Regions from separate parts of the Microbacterium sp. SY138 genome, predicted to be linked through region 3. Evidence: predicted binding sites of a transcription regulator. Region 3 holds the regulator's gene; each other region holds the start of a gene.

Region 1 (5,396 bases), 1.4 Mb from region 3:
GCCGTCGGGGATCGAGCGCCGGGAGACGCTGTATTTGAGCTGCGCGATCTGCGGCCCGGAGACGCCCTCCGCGGCGGCGATGTCGATCAGGGTCTGGATGCTCGACGCCGACCAGTTGTTCACACCCCAGGCGCGGATGAGTCCGGCCCCCTCGAGACGGGCGAGGTCGAGGACGAGGTCGCGCAGGGCGAGGTCGTCGCGGCGCAGGTCGCCGAGGATCACCAGGTCGGCGTGCTCGACGCCGACCCGCATCAGCGCGTTCTCGAGCTGCGGGCGGAACCCGTCATCGCCGAACGCCTCGAGCCACAGCTTCGACGAGAGCAGCCATTCGTCGCGCTGGATCCCTGCGGCGCGCACCATCGCCGAGAAGATCACGTCGGTGAAGACGGGCGGCGCTCCCGGTGCGGAGTACACGCCGACGTCGAACAGGTTCACGCCGCGGTCGACGGCCTCCCGGAGCATCGTGACCGCGTCGCCGAAGTCCATCCGGTCGTAGGTGTGCCAGGAGCCGAGGGAGAACAGCGAGGCGTCGATGCCGCTGCGGCCGATCTCGCGGCGGGGCAGGAGGGGAGTGGTCACGGGGTCCTCACCGTCTCGGGTCGATGACGGCCTTGACCTCATCGAGTTGGTGCATGTGGGCGATCTTCGCGGAGGCGTCGGCCAGGCCGACCGGGGCGCTGAACAGGTCGTCCCAGGGGAAGCGGTCGGCGAACGCGGTGAAGAAGTCGATCGCGCGGGAGTAGTCCGAGATGTCGCCGTTGAGCGAGCCGACCACGGTGAGCTCCTTGCCCATGATCGTGCTGAGCGGGAAGCCGTCGCCTGCGGGACCGGTGGACCCGACGATGGCGACCGTGCCGCGCTGTGCCGCCATCGCGATCGCGTCGGGTCCGACGCTCGGCGCGCCGGCGAAATCGAACACGTGGTCGGCTCCGCGGCCTCCGGTGAGCGCCATGACCTGTTCGACGACCGGGCCGTCGCGGAAGTCGACGACCGCGTCGGCGCCGAAGCGTCCGGCGAGTTCCAGGCGCGACGCGGGGGCGCCGATCGTGATGACCTGGCCGGCTCCCGAGATCTTCGCGACGGCCGTGGCGAAGATGCCGAGCGCGCCGGCGCCCTGCACGACCACGCGTGAGCCGGGCCGGATGCGCCCGGCCCGTTCGAAGGCCCGCAGCACGGTCTTGGCCGCGCACCCGGCCATCGATGCCCAGTTGTCCTTCACCGACGCCGGGAGCAGCAGTTTCGCCGCTCCCGGGGTCACGTAGGCATACTCCGAGAGTCCAGCGGTGGCGAAGGGATGCACGTCGGCCCGCTGCAGGAACCCGTAGCCGCGGCGGGAGCACGCGACGGGTTCGCGCAGCACCACGCATCCGTGGCACTCGCCGCAGGTCGACTCGGACCAGCCGATGCGGTCGCCGGGGGAGAGCGGGCGTCCCAGGGCGTCCTTCGTGTCGGGCCCCGTAGCGACGATCTCGCCGACCATCTCGTGTCCGAGCACCATCGGGAGCATGCCGGGGAAGCTCATCCGGCCTTCCCAGATCTCGATGTCGGTGCCGCACAGCGTGGTGCACGAGATGCGCACGAGGGCGGCGCCGGGCTCGATCTCGGCGGGGAGGGGAAGGTTCTGCAGGGTGAGCGGTTCGCCGTGCGCGGTGAGCACGGCGGCGCGGGTCGAAGTCGGAAGCCCGGGGGCGGGCGGCAGGTCGAGCGTGGGGAGGGACATGGTTCTCCAGACGGCGGTGTCGGTCAGACCAGGAGCTGTCCGCCGTCGACGGCGACGGAGACTCCGGTGATGTGGCTGGCGGCGTCGCTCGCGAGGAACAGCACGAGCGGCGTGATCTGGGAGACCTCGGCGATCGAGCCGAGGGGGATGCGCGACTCCCAGGCCGCGCGCGCCTGCGGGTTGGACGCGAAGTCGGCGGTCAGGGGCGTGAGCACAGGCCCGGGGGCGACCGCGTTCACGCGCACGCCCGCCGCGGCGAGCTCGATCGCGGCCGTGCGGGTGAGGGCGTCGACCGCGGCCTTGGTCGCCTCGTAGTGGCCGAGGCCGGGGGTGGGCTGTCGGGCGCCGATCGAGGAGATGTTGACGATCGACCCGCGTCCCGCCTCGGCGAGCAGACCGCCGAAGACGCGGAGCATGAGGAAGGTGCCGCGCACGTTGACCCGCAGGGCCGCATCGACGACGTCGACCGGGACCTCCTGGAGGGTGCCGCCGCCGGCGACGATGCCCGCGTTGTTGACCAGGACGTCGAGTCCGCCGTCGGCGACGACCCGCTCGGCCGCGGCGCGCACGGAGGTCTCGTCGCTGATATCGAGCGTGAGGGCCGTCGCGCCGATCTCAGCAGCGCCGGCGGCCGCGGCATCCGCGTTCACATCGCCGATGAAGACCTCGTCTCCGGCGTCGCGGAAGGCGGCGGCGATGCCGCGGCCGAGCCCGGATGCGCCTCCGGTGACCAGGATCCGGCGGGGAGATGCGGTCATGTTCGTCCTCACTGACGGCTGTTCTGACGGGATGTCTCCGTTATATTCTACAAACATAGAAAAACACAACCCCGTGTCTCGAGAAGGCGAAGGAGCCTCCATGCCCGAAACGACATATCCCCGGAAACGCCTGGACCCCGTAGGCGTGCCCGTGCCTCCGCTGGCGCTCGGATCGTGGAACACCTGGGACCGGATGGGGCCCGACGAGGCGGTCGCCATGATCCGCCGGGCGGTGGAGCTGGACGCCGGGTTCTTCGACGTCGCGTACTACAACATGGGCCCGCACGCCGAGAACTCGAAGACCGACGTCCTGTTCGGGCAGGCGCTGCGAGCCAGTGGCGTCGATCGTGCCGACATCGTGCTGTGCGGCAAGCTCTGGCTGTGGGACTGGCCGAACCAGGGATTCCGCGCGCAGCTCGAGGAGTCGCTGGAGCGAGCGGGACTCGACCGCTTGGACACCCTCGTGGTGGGCGACTACCTCGACGCCCCCGATATGCCGCGCCTCGTCGCCGACGTGAACGAGCTCATCGCCGAAGGGCTCGTCGACTCCTGGGGCATCAACAACTGGCGGATCGAGCACACGGGGGACGCGCTCGCCGAGGCCGCGGAGCAGAGCGTGGCAGGTCCGGTGTTCGCGCAGTTGAAGTACGGCATCGCTCGGAGGGCGATGGCGGAGGGCGATGCCTACGGCCCGCTGTTTGCCGACGGCACGCTCGCCCTGCAGGCGTCCGATGTGTTCGAGGGCGGCATCCTGGCCACGGGGCGTGTGCCCGAGCGGAAGATCGGCGCCGACGTCGGAGGCGTCCGTGAGCAGATCGTCGCCGTGTATCCCGAGGTCGCGCGCGTCGCCGCCGGGTTCGGGGTCACACCGGCCGCACTCGGCATCGCCTTCTGCCTGTCGAACCCCGCCACCGCGAATGTGCTGTTCGGCGCCTCTCGTCTCGCGCAGCTGGAGGAGAACCACGCGGCGCTCGCGCTCGCCCGCGATCACGGAGCCGAGGTGCGTGCCGCGCTCGCCGGATGCCGGGTCGACCGCGAGGTGCGGGCCGACGGCGCGTGGTGAAGGGGGGCGCCTACGCCTCGCGCTCGCGGGCGACGGTCAGAGCGCGCTCGAACGTCGAGACGATGACCTGCCGCCGGTCGACGCGGTAGTCCTCATCGGGTTCGAGCTCATCGATGTACTCGTCCCACACGCGGACGTAGCGATCCCGCCAGGCTTCGAGCGTGCTGCTCGGCGGGAACGTCGCCCCCACGCGGCCGGCGGCACCCTCTTCCTCTCGGCCGTTGCGATCGGATCCAGTGAACCACGGAGTGGGTGCGGTCTGCGTGCTCGCGTCAGTGCGCGCCGCCGAACTCGATCATCGCCGCACCGGCCGCGATGAGCACGACGCCGATCGCCATCCCGCGATCGAGCGCGACCGACAGCAGCCGCAGTGAGCCGGTGTGGCCGATCATGACAACGATGAGCCAGAGCGGATGCGTGAAACCCTCGGCTGCACGGGGCGAGCGGGTCGCGCTGACCTCCAGGGCGATCGCGATCAGAAGAGGTGGCCAGGCCGACGGGCGCGGGCGGTCTGTCATCGCGTGCCTTTCGTGGAGCGCACGAGGGAGGGAAGGGGTTTTCGCGCGCAGCGCTCGACCGGGAACGACCGTCAGAATACCGGCATCCATTCGAAGATCTGTTCGAAACTCGCGACCTGCTTCGGTAGAATCGAGTCATGTCGAAGTTGGCCGTACTGCACGAGGCGATGTCCCGCCTCGACGCGGCGTGGGCTGGCGCGGACGAGTCGGGCGAGTTGTCGCGCGAGCAGCTGATCGCGGTGAGTGCATCCCTCGGGGAGCTGCAGAGACGGTTGGATGCGGTGCACGTCGAGGTGGCCGCGTGCATCTCCCGCGAGTCCCGTCCGGAGTTGGGCGCGGAGAGCCTCGCGAAGCAGCAGGGCTTCCGGAACCCGGCGACGTTGATCGCGGCGACGGTGGGTGTGTCGCGGGGTGACGCGACGCGGCTCGTGAGGGTCGGGGAAGCCGTGGTGCCCCGCGAAGACCTCTTGGGCGCGCCCCTGCCGGCGAAACATCCGGTGGTGCGCGAGGCGCTCGGTGCGGGGGTGTTGAGTGCCCAGGCGGCGGCGGTGATCATCGCGCTGTTGGATCGGTGCCGACTGCCGGCGGGGGCGGTGCGTGTCGCCGAGGCGGAGCGGGTGCTCGTGGAGAAGGCGGCGGGGCTCGCTCTCGACGACGTGCGCAAGCTGGTGGTTCGCGCAGAAGCGTGGCTCGATCCGGATGGCGTGGAGCCGCGGCTCGAGGAGCAGCGTTCCCGCCGATCGCTCACCATTCATGAGCGCAACGGGATGCTGCATCTGAACGCGATCCTCGACGCCGAGACCGCAGCCCCCGTCGTCACGGCGATCCGCGGGTACGTGACCGCCGCATTCGCCGCTCGGAAGGATGCGACGGACGCCGATGCGCCGGACGCCGACCGCCGCACGGTGCCGATGATTCAGGCTGATGCGCTCGCCGTGTTCGCCGCGCACGTGCTCGGTTGTGCGACCAGGGTGCCGCTGGCGGGTGCCACGATCGTCGTGAGGGTGGGCCTCGACGACCTCGAGGCCGGCACCGGCTCCGCCGAGATCGACGGGATCGAGCAGCCGGTGAGCATCGGAGCTGCGAGGCGCATGGCCGCCGGCGGGGGAGTGATCCCGTGCGTGCTCGGAGCCGCGAGTGAAGTGCTCGACTGGGGGCGCGAGAAGCGCCTGTTCACACGGGCGCAGCGGTTGGCGTTGGCGGAACGGGATGGCGGCTGCGCCATGTGCGGGCTGCCGCCCGAGATGACGAAGGCGCATCACATCCGGTGGTGGAGACGCGACCACGGACCGACGGATCTCTCGAACGGCGTGCTGCTGTGCGAGACCTGTCACCAC
Region 2 (5,396 bases), 680 kb from region 3:
ACCTGGCCGTGCCCTACCTCGTGCACATGGGAACGCAGGAGCAGAAGGAGAAGTGGCTGCCCCGCATGGCCACGGGTGAGGTGCTCGGCGCACTCGCCATGACCGACCCGGGTGCGGGTTCGGATCTGCGTGGCATCAAGACCAACGCCAAGAAGGTCGACGGCGGCTACATCCTCAACGGTGCGAAGACGTTCATCTCCTCGGGCACGACGGCCGACGTGGTCGTCACGTTCGTCAAGACCGGTGAGGGCAACCGTCCCGACGCGTTCAGTCTGCTGCTCGTGGAGAAGGGCATGGAGGGCTTCGACCAGGGCAAGAAGCTCAGCAAGATGGGTTTCCACGGCTGGGACACGGCCGAGCTCAGCTTCACCGACGTGTTCGTCCCCGACGAGAACCTCATCAGCGGCAAGGAGGGCCAGGGCTTCATCCAGCTGATGCTGAACCTGCCGCTCGAGCGTCTCTCGATCGGCGTCGCCGCGGCCGCAGCCGCACAGGCCGCCCTCGACTGGACCATCGCCTACACGAAGGATCGCGAGGCGTTCGGTGAGCGCATCGCCGACTTCCAGAACACCCGCTTCCGGCTCGCCGACATGTCTGCGACCACCGATGCGATGTGGGCGTACATCGACCGCGCACTGCTCGCCTACAAGGACAACACGCTCACCGCGGAGGATGCGGCGAAGGTCAAGTTCTGGGCGACCGAGCGCGAGTGGGAGGTGCTCGACACAGGCGTGCAGCTGCACGGCGGATACGGCTACATCATGGAGTACCCGATCGCGCGCGCCTTCACCGACGCCCGGGTCCACCGCATCTACGGCGGCACGAACGAGATCATGCGCGATCTCGTCGGCCGTCAGATCGTCGGCAAGCGCTGAGATCGTGCACCTGAAGGGGCCCCGGATGCGACGTCCGGGGCCTCTTCCCGTCTCGGCCGGATCGTCGTCGAGGCGTGGACACGGGTGCTGCCGCCGGGTTGAATCGAGGGCATGACGACCTTGTTCCGGCAGATCATGGAAGACCACGTCGCGCGGGGCACCGCTCCGGGGATCATCGGCGTGCTCGGTGCTCCTGGCGGGGCCATCGAGATCGTCACGGCCGGCGATCTCCCGGCGGATGCGATCGTCCGCATCCAGTCGATGACGAAGCCGATCCTCGCGGTCGCGGCGCTGAGGCTCGTGCAGGAGGGACGCCTCCGGCTCGATGACCCTGTGGAGCGATGGTTGCCTGAACTCGCCGACCGCTGGGTGCTGCGCGCTCCGGACGCCCCGCTCGACGACGTCGTACCCGCGACGACGCCGATCACGCTGCGGCACCTGCTCACGAACACCTCCGGATACGGGGTGCAGGTCGTGCCGTCCCCGCTGGCGGAGGCGATGATCGGGAACCGGACGGCCGCAGGGCAGGAACCTGTCGCGATGGGCGCTCAGGAGTGGCTGGACGCGCTGGCCGTGCTCCCGCTGGCCTTCGAACCCGGCACCGGATGGCGTTACCACCACTCCTTCGGGATCCTCGGGATCCTGCTCTCGCGCGTGGTCGACGGTTCGCTGGAAGATCATCTGCGACGCGACCTCTTCGCCCCGCTCGGCATGGTCGATACCGGATACACGGTGCCCCTCGACCAGGCGTACCGGCTGCCTGCCGCGTATTGTCACGAGCACGGCGCCCTGGTCGAGATCGAGCCCGCCGCCGGGGGCTTCTCCGTCGCGCCCGCTCCGTTCGACCTCAGTCATTCGGAGCTCGTGTCGACCGCGGCCGACTATGCGGCTTTCGCGGGGATGCTCGCCGCAGGGGGACGGCATGACGGCAACGTCATCATCGACCCCGAACTGCTCGCGCTGATGCGCACCGACCAGGTGCCGTCGAGCGCGAAGACCGACGACAGCTTCTTCCCGGGATTCTGGGAGGGCACGGGATGGGGGTTCGGCGTTGCGGTGCAGACCGAGGGAGAGAACGCGGGTCGCTACGGCTGGTCGGGCGGGCAGGGGACGGACTTCTGGGTCGATCCCGACGGCTCCTTCGGGATCGTGCTGAGTCAGGTCGAGATGGGCCCGGAGATCATGGGGCTGTTCGCCGACGTGCAGTGACGCTCTCCGGCACCGCCGGGCGTCGCTCGGTGTTCTCGGGATGCCGGTGCACCGGTATTTATTCGAATATAGCTTCGAATGTCGGTGGTGGTCGCGGTAAAATCGAGTATGTCGAATTTGACCGCGTTGCATGAGGCGATGTCTCGCTTGGATGAGGTGTGGGCGGGTGTGGGGGATTCGGGGGAGTTGTCGCGGGAGCAGTTGATCGTGGTGAGCGCGTCGATCGGGGTGTTGCGGCGTCGGTTGGATGCGGTGCATGTGTCGGTGGCGGCGTGTATTGCTCGGGAGTCGCGTGCGGAGTTGGGTGCGGGGAGTCTGGCGAAGCAGCAGGGTTTCCGTAGTCCGGCGACGTTGATCGCGGTGGCGACGGGGGTGTCGAGGGGTGAGGCGTCGCGTCTTGTCAGGGTGGGTGAGGCGACGGCGCCGCGGAGTGATCTTCTGGGGGCGCGTCTGCCGGCGAGGTATCCGTTGGTGAGTGCGGCGTTGGATGTGGGGGTGCTGGGGGCTCCGGCGGCGGCGGTGATCATCGCGGCGCTGGATCGGTGCCGGGTTGTGGCGGGGGTGGAGCGGATTGCTGAGGGGGAGCGGCTGCTGGTGGAGAAGGCGGCAGGGCTCGCGCTCGATGGTGTGCGCATGCTCGTGGTGCGGGTGGAGGCGTGGCTTGACCCGGATGGGGTGGAGCCGCGTGAGGACGAGCGCCGTGGCAGGCGGGCGTTGTCGCTGTTCGAGCGGGACGGGATGGTGCATCTGAACGCGGTTCTCGATGTGGAGACCGCGGCGCCGGTGGTGACGGCGATCCGGGGGTTCGTGACGGCGGTGTTCGCGGCGCGGAAGGATGCTCCCGATGCGGGCGCTCCTGATGGGGATCGGCGGACGGTTCCGATGATCCAGGCGGATGCTCTTTCGGTGTTCTGCGCGCATGTGCTCGGGTGTGAGCGGCGGGTTCCGGTGGCGGGTGCGAGGGTGATCGTGCGGGTGGGTCTGGATGATCTGGAGGCCGGGACCGGGTCGGCGACCGTGGATGGTGTGGATCAGCCGGTCAGTGTCGGGGCGGCGCGGCGGATGGCGGCCGGGGGTGGCGTGATCCCGTGTGTTCTCGGTGGGGACAGTGAGGTTCTCGATTGGGGGCGGGAGAAACGGTTGTTCACCCGGGCGCAACGGCTGGCGTTGGTGGAGCGTGACGGGGGATGCGCGATGTGCGGATTGCCGCCGGAGATGACGAGGGCGCATCACATCCGCTGGTGGAGACGCGATCGCGGGCCGACCGATCTCTCCAACGGGGTGCTGCTGTGTGAGACGTGTCACCATCGCATCCACGACAACGGGTGGGAGATCCGCATCGACGCTCCCGGGAACGGGAGTGGGAGTGGGAGCCGGGGTAGAGCGCGGGTGTGGTTCATACCGCCCCGATATGTGGACCCACAGCAGGCCCCGAGGCTCGGCGGGCGCGCACGCTTCGACATCGCCGCCTGACGACGACGCCCGCCTGACGACGACGCCGGCCTGATCACGCGGTGCCTGATGACGCGGTGCCTGATGACGTCGATGCGTGACGTCGGCGCCTGTGCTCTCGAGGCTCAGCGATGCCTGCGGACTCAGGCCCTGCGGACTCCGGCCCCGTCGCCACCGGTCGCACCGACTCCGGCTCTGCGCAGACGGTCGGCGACCAGAATGCCGAGGGCCGTGCCGCCCACGCAGCTCGCGATGGTCACGGCAAAGAACGCGATCTGGGCGAAGAGCGACATCGACCCGAGATCGAACCATGCCCACGCGGAGATCGGGTACACGATGCCGACCGTGACCGCACCGAGATAGTGCATCCACGTGCCCCAGTAGCGCCAGAGCACGAAGAGGAACGGCAGCTCCGTGAATGCCGCCCACCAGAGATTGGTCAGCACGGTGCGGAAACCATACCCGGAGAACGGCACCATGACGAGGCCGGCGATCAGGGCAACGAGCAGGCCGACGAGTGGGCGACGCAGCAACCGCAGCGCGATCACCGACGGCAGCAGCCAGAGACCGGCGAGCGCCATGCCCACGAACGGGAGCGGCCCGGTCAGCACGGTCGAGAACCAGTTCATCGGTGCGAGCAGCACCGCTCCGGCGACGCCGAGTGCCGCGCAGGTCAGCAGGATGGCGGTAGGGAAGCGGAACCGTCCGCCGGCGCGGGGCGTCCGGCCCGCGGCATCCGCGCTCATGCCAGGGGCTCCGCGGCAGCTTCGCGGGCGGCCTTCGACGCGGGGGAGGCCGCACCGATCTTCCAGTATCCGCAGAAGCTCACCGCGTTCTTGTCCACCCCGCGCTCGCCGACGAGGTGTTTGCGGGCACCCGATGCGAGCGCCTGCTCACCCGCCGCGTACGCATGGAACGGGGCCTCCGGCAGGGCGGTGCGGCCGAGCGTCTCCAGAGCGAGGGAACCGGGAGCGACATCGTGCGGACGCGCGATCCACACCACCTCGATGCCGGCGGGATGCGCGAACTCCAGCGCATCCTCCTCGCTCGGCGTCTCGACGATCGCTGTGCCGACCGCGTTCGCCGGCAGCGAGGCGCAGATCGAGGAGATCGCGGGCAGGGCGGTCTCATCGCCGACCAACACGACACGATCCGTTCCGCGCTGCGGATTGAAGGTGAGACCCTCGTCGATGATCAGCACGTGCTCGCCCGGCCGGCAGGCCTCGGCCCACCGAGACGCCGGGCCGGCCGTTCCGTCGGCCGCCGAGCCGTGCAGGACGAAGTCCACGTCGATCTCGGCGCCGGCGTCGGCCGTGGCCGCTCGATATGCCCGCACGCTGTAGTTGCGCATCACCGGACGTTCGCCGTCGGGGATGCGCAGGAACTTCAGGTAGCCGAACATCTTGTTGGCTTTCGCCGGCACCCGGTCGAGGCCCGCGTCGCCGCCGATGGGCAGGAACAGCCGGAACCACTGGTCGAACCCCATCGGGCGGAACTTCTCGATCTCGCCGCCGCCGAGGGTCACCCTGATCCAGTGCGCCGACAGGCGTTCCGTACGCAGCACCACCAGGTGGATGAGCTCGGTCGACTCGGGCTTGACCATCTTGCTGAATGCCATCGGGTGCCTTTCAGGGAAGCTGCCAGGGGAAGAAGGCGACGAAGATGGCCGCGGATGCCAGCAGGGTCGCGATGGTGAAGACGGTGTCGCGTGTGCGGAACGGGACGAGGTGCCGCTCGGTGCGGGTGGGATGCGCACCGAAGGCGCGCGAGTCCATCGCCAGCGCCACCCGCTCGGCGTGACGGATCGCGCCGGCGAGAAGCGGCACGATGTAGCCCCACCCGCGGGCGATGCGGGCGAAC
Region 3 (5,396 bases):
CGAGCCCTCGTCAACCGTCCCCAGGTTCTGCTCGCCGACGAGCCGACCGGAAACCTCGACCCCGCGACGTCGGTCGACATCATGCAGCTGCTCGCTCGCATCAACGCCGGCGGCACCACTGTGTTGATGGCCACGCACGAAGCCGGATTCGTCGACCAGATGCAGCGCCGAGTGATCGAGCTGCGTGACGGGGAGATGGTGCGCGACGAGGTGCACGGCGGATACGGCGACACCTCCAACATCCCGCGCCTCGTCCCGGAGGAGGTGCGCGGAGCGGCGGCGGCGGCTGCTCTCACCGCGGTCCAGGAGGTGCAGCGTCAGACAGCCGATCTCTCGGTGGTGCGTGCCGCGCTGGCCGAGGAGCTCAGCACTCAGCGCACGGCGGCCGCGTCCTCCGTCGACCGCGAGGGAGAGACCGTGGTTCCCCCGGCCCCGCGCACGGTCGAACCTCCGGAGCCGGTGCATTCCCCGGAGACCGGCGCCGCGGCCGGAGTCGTGGAGCCTCCTGCTGTCGCGGAGACCCCTGCTGTCGCGGAGCCTCGTGCTGTCGTGGAACCTCCGACGGTGATCCGGCCGCGTACCCATCCGATCGCTCTGCCGACGGTGGACGTCGCCGAGCTCGGCGTCGCCGATCGCCTCGGACTCTCCGATGAAGACGACGAGGAAGTGGGCCCGACCTCATGAGAATCGGACTCATCCTGACCGAAGCCCTGGGCGGCCTGCGGCGGAACATCTCGATGGTGATCTCCGTCGTGCTCGTCACCTTCGTCTCCTTGACGTTCGTGGGCGCCGCGATCCTCATGCAGGGGCAGATCGGGGTCATGCGCGGGTACTGGGCCGAACGTGCCCAGGTGGCGGTGTACATGTGTTCGGCGGTCTCGGAATCCGAGACGTGCCTCGACGGCGCGGCGAGCGAGGAGCAGGTCGCCTCCGTCCGGGCTCAGCTCGAGGGTGACGCGCTCAAGCCGCTCATCAGCTCCATGACCTTCGATACGAAGGAAGAGACGTACGCCAAGCTCGTCGACCAGCTCGGCGCGGACCAGGCGAGCGTGCTCTCGCCCGACCAGGCGTTCGAGGTGTTCTTCGTCACGATGAAGGACCCTGGTCAGTCGCAGGTGCTCGCCGAGGCCTTCAGTGGACAGGCCGGCGTCGAGCAGGTTAAGGACCAGCTGCAGTATCTCGAGCCGTTGTTCTCCGCGTTGACGGTCGCGACCTACATCGCGGTCGGAATCGCCGTGCTTATGCTCATCGCGGCGACCCTGCTGATCGGAACGACCATCCGGTTGTCGGCGTATGCGCGGCGCAAGGAGATCGGCATCATGCGCCTGGTCGGAGCCTCGAACCGCTTCATCCAGACGCCGTTCGTCCTCGAGGGCGTGTTCGCCGCGTTCCTCGGCTCGGCTCTGGCCAGTGCCGCCGTCGTCGCCGGTATGCACTTCGGGGTCAACGGCTACCTGCGGGGGAGGGTGCCGTTCATCACCACATGGGTCACGATGCAGGACGCGGCTCTCGTGGTTCCCGTGCTGATCGGGATCGGCGTGATCCTCGCCGCGCTCTCCGCCGGCTTCGCGATCCGACGCTGGCTGCGTACCTGATAGCCTGAAAGGCTGCTCGGTCGGAACGATCGATCGAGCTCATCACGGCAACAGGAGAGCATCATGCCCAGGGAACGCGGAGAGAAGGTCGTCGCGACCAATCGTCGCGCACGTCACGACTACACGATCGAGAAGTCGTACGAAGCGGGGATGGTGCTCACCGGCACCGAGGTCAAGTCGCTGCGTCAGGGTCGCGCCAACCTCAGTGACGGCTATGCGTTCGTGAAGGGGAACGAGGTCTTCCTCGATTCCGTGCACATCCCCGAGTACTCGCAGGGGCACTGGACGAACCACTCGGCCAAACGCATCCGCAAGCTGCTCCTCCATCGCGAGGAGATCGCCAAGATCGCGCACGCCGTCTCGGCCGGGGGATACACCCTCATCCCGCTGAAGCTGTACTTCTCCGACGGTCGTGCCAAGGTCGAGATCGCCCTGGCGAAGGGCAAGCGCGAATACGACAAGCGGCAGACCCTGCGCGAGCGTCAGGACACCCGTGAGGCCGACCGTGCCATGCGTCTGCGCAATCGCGTGGGAGAGTAGCCCCGGGCTCTCAGGCCCCGACTCTCCGGCACTGCCGTGACGAGTCGACAGCCCGTCACGGGCGCGGGTGGAAGCCGAAGACGCGGCCGAGGAACGCCAGCTCGCGGTCGAGGGAGTCGACGATGGTCTCCGCGCTCCGGAAACCATGTCCCTCGGTGGGATAGAGGACGTACTCGTGCTCGATGCCGCGCTCTGCCAGAGCATCGCGGATCGCCTCGGACTGGGATGGAGGGACGACGCGGTCCTCGCCGCCCTGCAGGAGCAGGACCGGGACAGTGATGCGATCTGTGTGCGTGAGCGGTGAACGCTCGACGTACAGATGCTCGTACTCGGGCAGCGGGCCCACCAGACCGTCGATGTACGATGCCTCGAAGTCATGAGTCTCCGCGGCCAGCATGCGCAGGTCGGCGACGCCGTAGCGGCTGATCCCCGCGGCGAAGGCTCCGCCTCGCACCAGTGCCGACAGCACGGTCCAGCCGCCTGCCGATCCGCCGCGGATGGCCAGACGGTCGGGGTCGGCGAGCCCGGTGGCAGCCAGGCCCCGCGCCGCCGCGATCACGTCGTCGACGTCGACGACACCCCACTGGCCGTCCAAGCGTTCGCGATAGGCACGACCATAGCCGGTGGAGCCCCCGTAGTTCACGTCGAGCACGCCGATCCCGCGGCTCGTGTAGAAGGCGATCGCTGCCGAGGCTGCCCCGGTCACATGCGCCGTCGGTCCGCCGTGGACCAGCACGACGTAGGGCGGGAGCTCGTCGTCGGGGGCCTCCTCGTCGGGGTTCGCCGGCGGATAGGCGAATGCGTGCACGGCGCCGTGCGGACCGTCGATCTCGATCGACATCGACGCCGGCATCCAGCGCGGATCGACGGGCTCCCCGCCGCGCACGGCGACGACCTCTCCCGACTCGATATCGACGCACCAGAGCCCCGCCGCCACCCGGGAACCGTTGCCGGAGAGCAGCACCCGGGTGCCGTGGACCGCATCGACGCTCACATGACCGTCGCCGGGGAACTCGATGATGCTCTCGCCCCCTCCGGTGTCGATCACGACGACGTCGTCGCGCCCGTTCGTGCGGACGGCGAGGATGCGGCCGTCCTCCAACGGCTGATACCAGCGGTTGCTGAGCACCCAGAGCCCGTAGCCCGTGTCGGCATCGGACGGGGCCAGCGGCCGCGGGGATCCGGAAGGCGTCACCCCGTCGATGGCGATGCGGTGGAGTGTCCAGCGGTCATCGGCGATGTCGGCGAAGACCAGTTCCGTGTCGCTGAGCCACTCGGGCTGCAGCGCCGCTCGCGAGGGGATCGTCCGCGGGAGGCCTCCGTCGACCTCGGCGACCTGCACGCGCGCGCTCTCCCACGGCATCTTCCCCCGTTCCCAGGCGACCCACGCGGCGCGGGTCCCGTCAGGGGAGAATGCGGGGTGGGCGAAGAACCCCTCGCCCTGCACGATCACGCTGACTGCGGACTCGTCTTCTGCGGCGGAGCCGTCGAGCGGGATCTCGACGATCGCACGGAGGTGCGGTGTGGTCGAGAGGTCTTCGCGCACGGCGAGCAGACGTCCGTCCTGCACGCGCAGACCTCCGTGCGCGGGACCGGCCGCGGTGAGCGTGACGAGATCCCCGTCGGGGGTCAGGCGGCGCACCCGCTGGTCTGAGGCGTCGACGAAGTAGAGCGTCCCCCGATCGTCCGCCGTCCAGGCGCCGCCACCGTATTCGTGCACGCGGGAGCGGGCGTTCCAGGGCGCGGGGAGGACCTCGGCGCCCGTGGAACTCCGTACCGTCACCCGTCCCTTCTCGGACGGCACCGACTCACCCCACCAGATCTCCGTGCCGACGAAGCGGGCGCCGTCGATGCGAGGAGAGGACGCCGCGACTGATGGTGCGGAGAAAGGCGAAGGCCAGGAACCGTAGGGGGACGACGTCATGCTTCGAGCCTATGGGGCGCTGGCACGAGCGTCACGCGGGGCGCACACGAAGGCCCTCCAGGGAACCGGGAGGGCCTTCGTCGTGCTCTCGTCTCAGACCGCGCGGAGCACCGCCACGATCTTGCCGAGGATCACGGCTTCATCGCCCAGGATGGGCTCGAACGCCGAGTTGCGCGGGAGCAGCCACGTGTGGCCGTCGCGACGGCGCAGCACCTTGACGGTGGCCTCGCCGTCGAGCATCGCCGCGACGATCTCGCCGTTCTCGGCGCTGTTCTGCGAACGGACGACGACCCAGTCGCCGTCGCAGATGGCGGCGTCGATCATCGACTCGCCGGAGACCTTGAGCATGAACAGGTCGCCCTTGCCCACCAGTTGGCGGGGGAGCGGGAAGATCTCCTCGACCTGCTGGTCGGCGGTGATCGGCACACCCGCGGCGATGCGTCCGACCAGGGGGACGAGTGCCGCATCGCCGACCGGGGTCGCCACGTCGGCGGGGTTCTCGGTGCTGGCCCCCGGCAGGTCGATGAGCACTTCCATGGCGCGGGTCTTCCCAGGGTCGCGACGCAGATAGCCGCTGAGCTCCAACTGCCCGAGCTGGTGGGTGACGCTGGAGAGGGACTTGAGACCGACGGCGTCGCCGATCTCGCGCATGCTCGGCGGGTAACCGTGGTGCGCGATCGAGTTCTGGATGACCTCGAGGATCGCCATCTGCTTCGGGCTGAGGCTCTTCCGGCGGCGCGTGCGCGGTGCCTCCGACTCGGGGGCAGAGTTCTCGCTCATGGTGCTCCTTCAGTGCGTGATCCGACGTCCCTCTTCGAATGTCGGAGGCCCGTGGTGGGGTGTCCTTATCGAAACCGTATCCGAGAAACGGGCCGATCTGGAAGATCTGTTCGAGCGTGTCGGCTCATTTCCGGATTCGGTTTCGAAGAATACTTGACAGATGTTCGAACTCGAAGATATCTTCGGTACGTAGCTTCGCATTCACGGCTCCCGGCCGAGACGGGAATGCGAACGCTACGCCAACTTCCCCGGCGGCCTCACCGCTCCGGGACAGGCTAAGGAGCACCACATGAGCAGCATCAGCTTCAGCACCGCAGCAGTCATTCCGGCGTCGACCCGTCCCACGACGCGACTCCGACTGACGACGCGTGGCCGCGCCGTGCTGCTGGCCTTCGCCTCGGTTCCGCTCGCGATCGGTATCGCCTTCGCGGCGCTCAGCGGCGGCAGCGCGATCGCTTCGGGAGCAGATTCGGCCGCCGTCAGCGTCGAGACCGTGACCGTCATGCCGGGAGACACTCTCTGGTCGATCGCCACCAGCGTCGCTCCCGATGCCGACC

Evidence for each region. The regulator LexA, encoded in region 3, represses DNA repair genes until DNA is damaged. The targets are predictions, from matches to a motif close to TCGAACANNTGTTCGA.
Region 1: the regulator LexA is predicted to act here: its motif matches at 4,150-4,165, upstream of ABDC25_RS12340 (DUF222 domain-containing protein).
Region 2: the regulator LexA is predicted to act here: its motif matches at 2,147-2,162, upstream of ABDC25_RS02645 (DUF222 domain-containing protein).

Annotation. Positions count from the first base shown of each region.
Region 1 covers NZ_CP155793.1:2,603,770-2,609,165, reverse strand. Annotated here, with positions in the region: gene ABDC25_RS12370 (aldo/keto reductase) at 1-579, opposite strand, end outside; gene ABDC25_RS12365 (zinc-binding dehydrogenase) at 587-1,720, opposite strand; gene ABDC25_RS12360 (SDR family NAD(P)-dependent oxidoreductase) at 1,744-2,478, opposite strand; gene ABDC25_RS12355 (aldo/keto reductase) at 2,579-3,541, shown strand; gene ABDC25_RS12350 (hypothetical protein) at 3,552-3,731, opposite strand; gene ABDC25_RS12345 (SMR family transporter) at 3,814-4,059, opposite strand; gene ABDC25_RS12340 (DUF222 domain-containing protein) at 4,197-5,396, shown strand, end outside.
Region 2 covers NZ_CP155793.1:566,987-572,382, forward strand. Annotated here, with positions in the region: gene ABDC25_RS02635 (acyl-CoA dehydrogenase family protein) at 1-875, shown strand, start outside; gene ABDC25_RS02640 (serine hydrolase domain-containing protein) at 987-2,084, shown strand; gene ABDC25_RS02645 (DUF222 domain-containing protein) at 2,193-3,557, shown strand; gene ABDC25_RS02650 (ECF transporter S component) at 3,680-4,282, opposite strand; gene ABDC25_RS02655 (siderophore-interacting protein) at 4,279-5,154, opposite strand; gene ABDC25_RS02660 (CbiQ family ECF transporter T component) at 5,165-5,396, opposite strand, start outside.
Region 3 covers NZ_CP155793.1:1,242,291-1,247,686, forward strand. Annotated here, with positions in the region: gene ftsE (cell division ATP-binding protein FtsE) at 1-684, shown strand, start outside; gene ftsX (permease-like cell division protein FtsX) at 681-1,595, shown strand; gene smpB (SsrA-binding protein SmpB) at 1,659-2,135, shown strand; gene ABDC25_RS05825 (prolyl oligopeptidase family serine peptidase) at 2,191-4,059, opposite strand; gene lexA (transcriptional repressor LexA) at 4,153-4,839, opposite strand; gene ABDC25_RS05835 (LysM peptidoglycan-binding domain-containing protein) at 5,129-5,396, shown strand, end outside.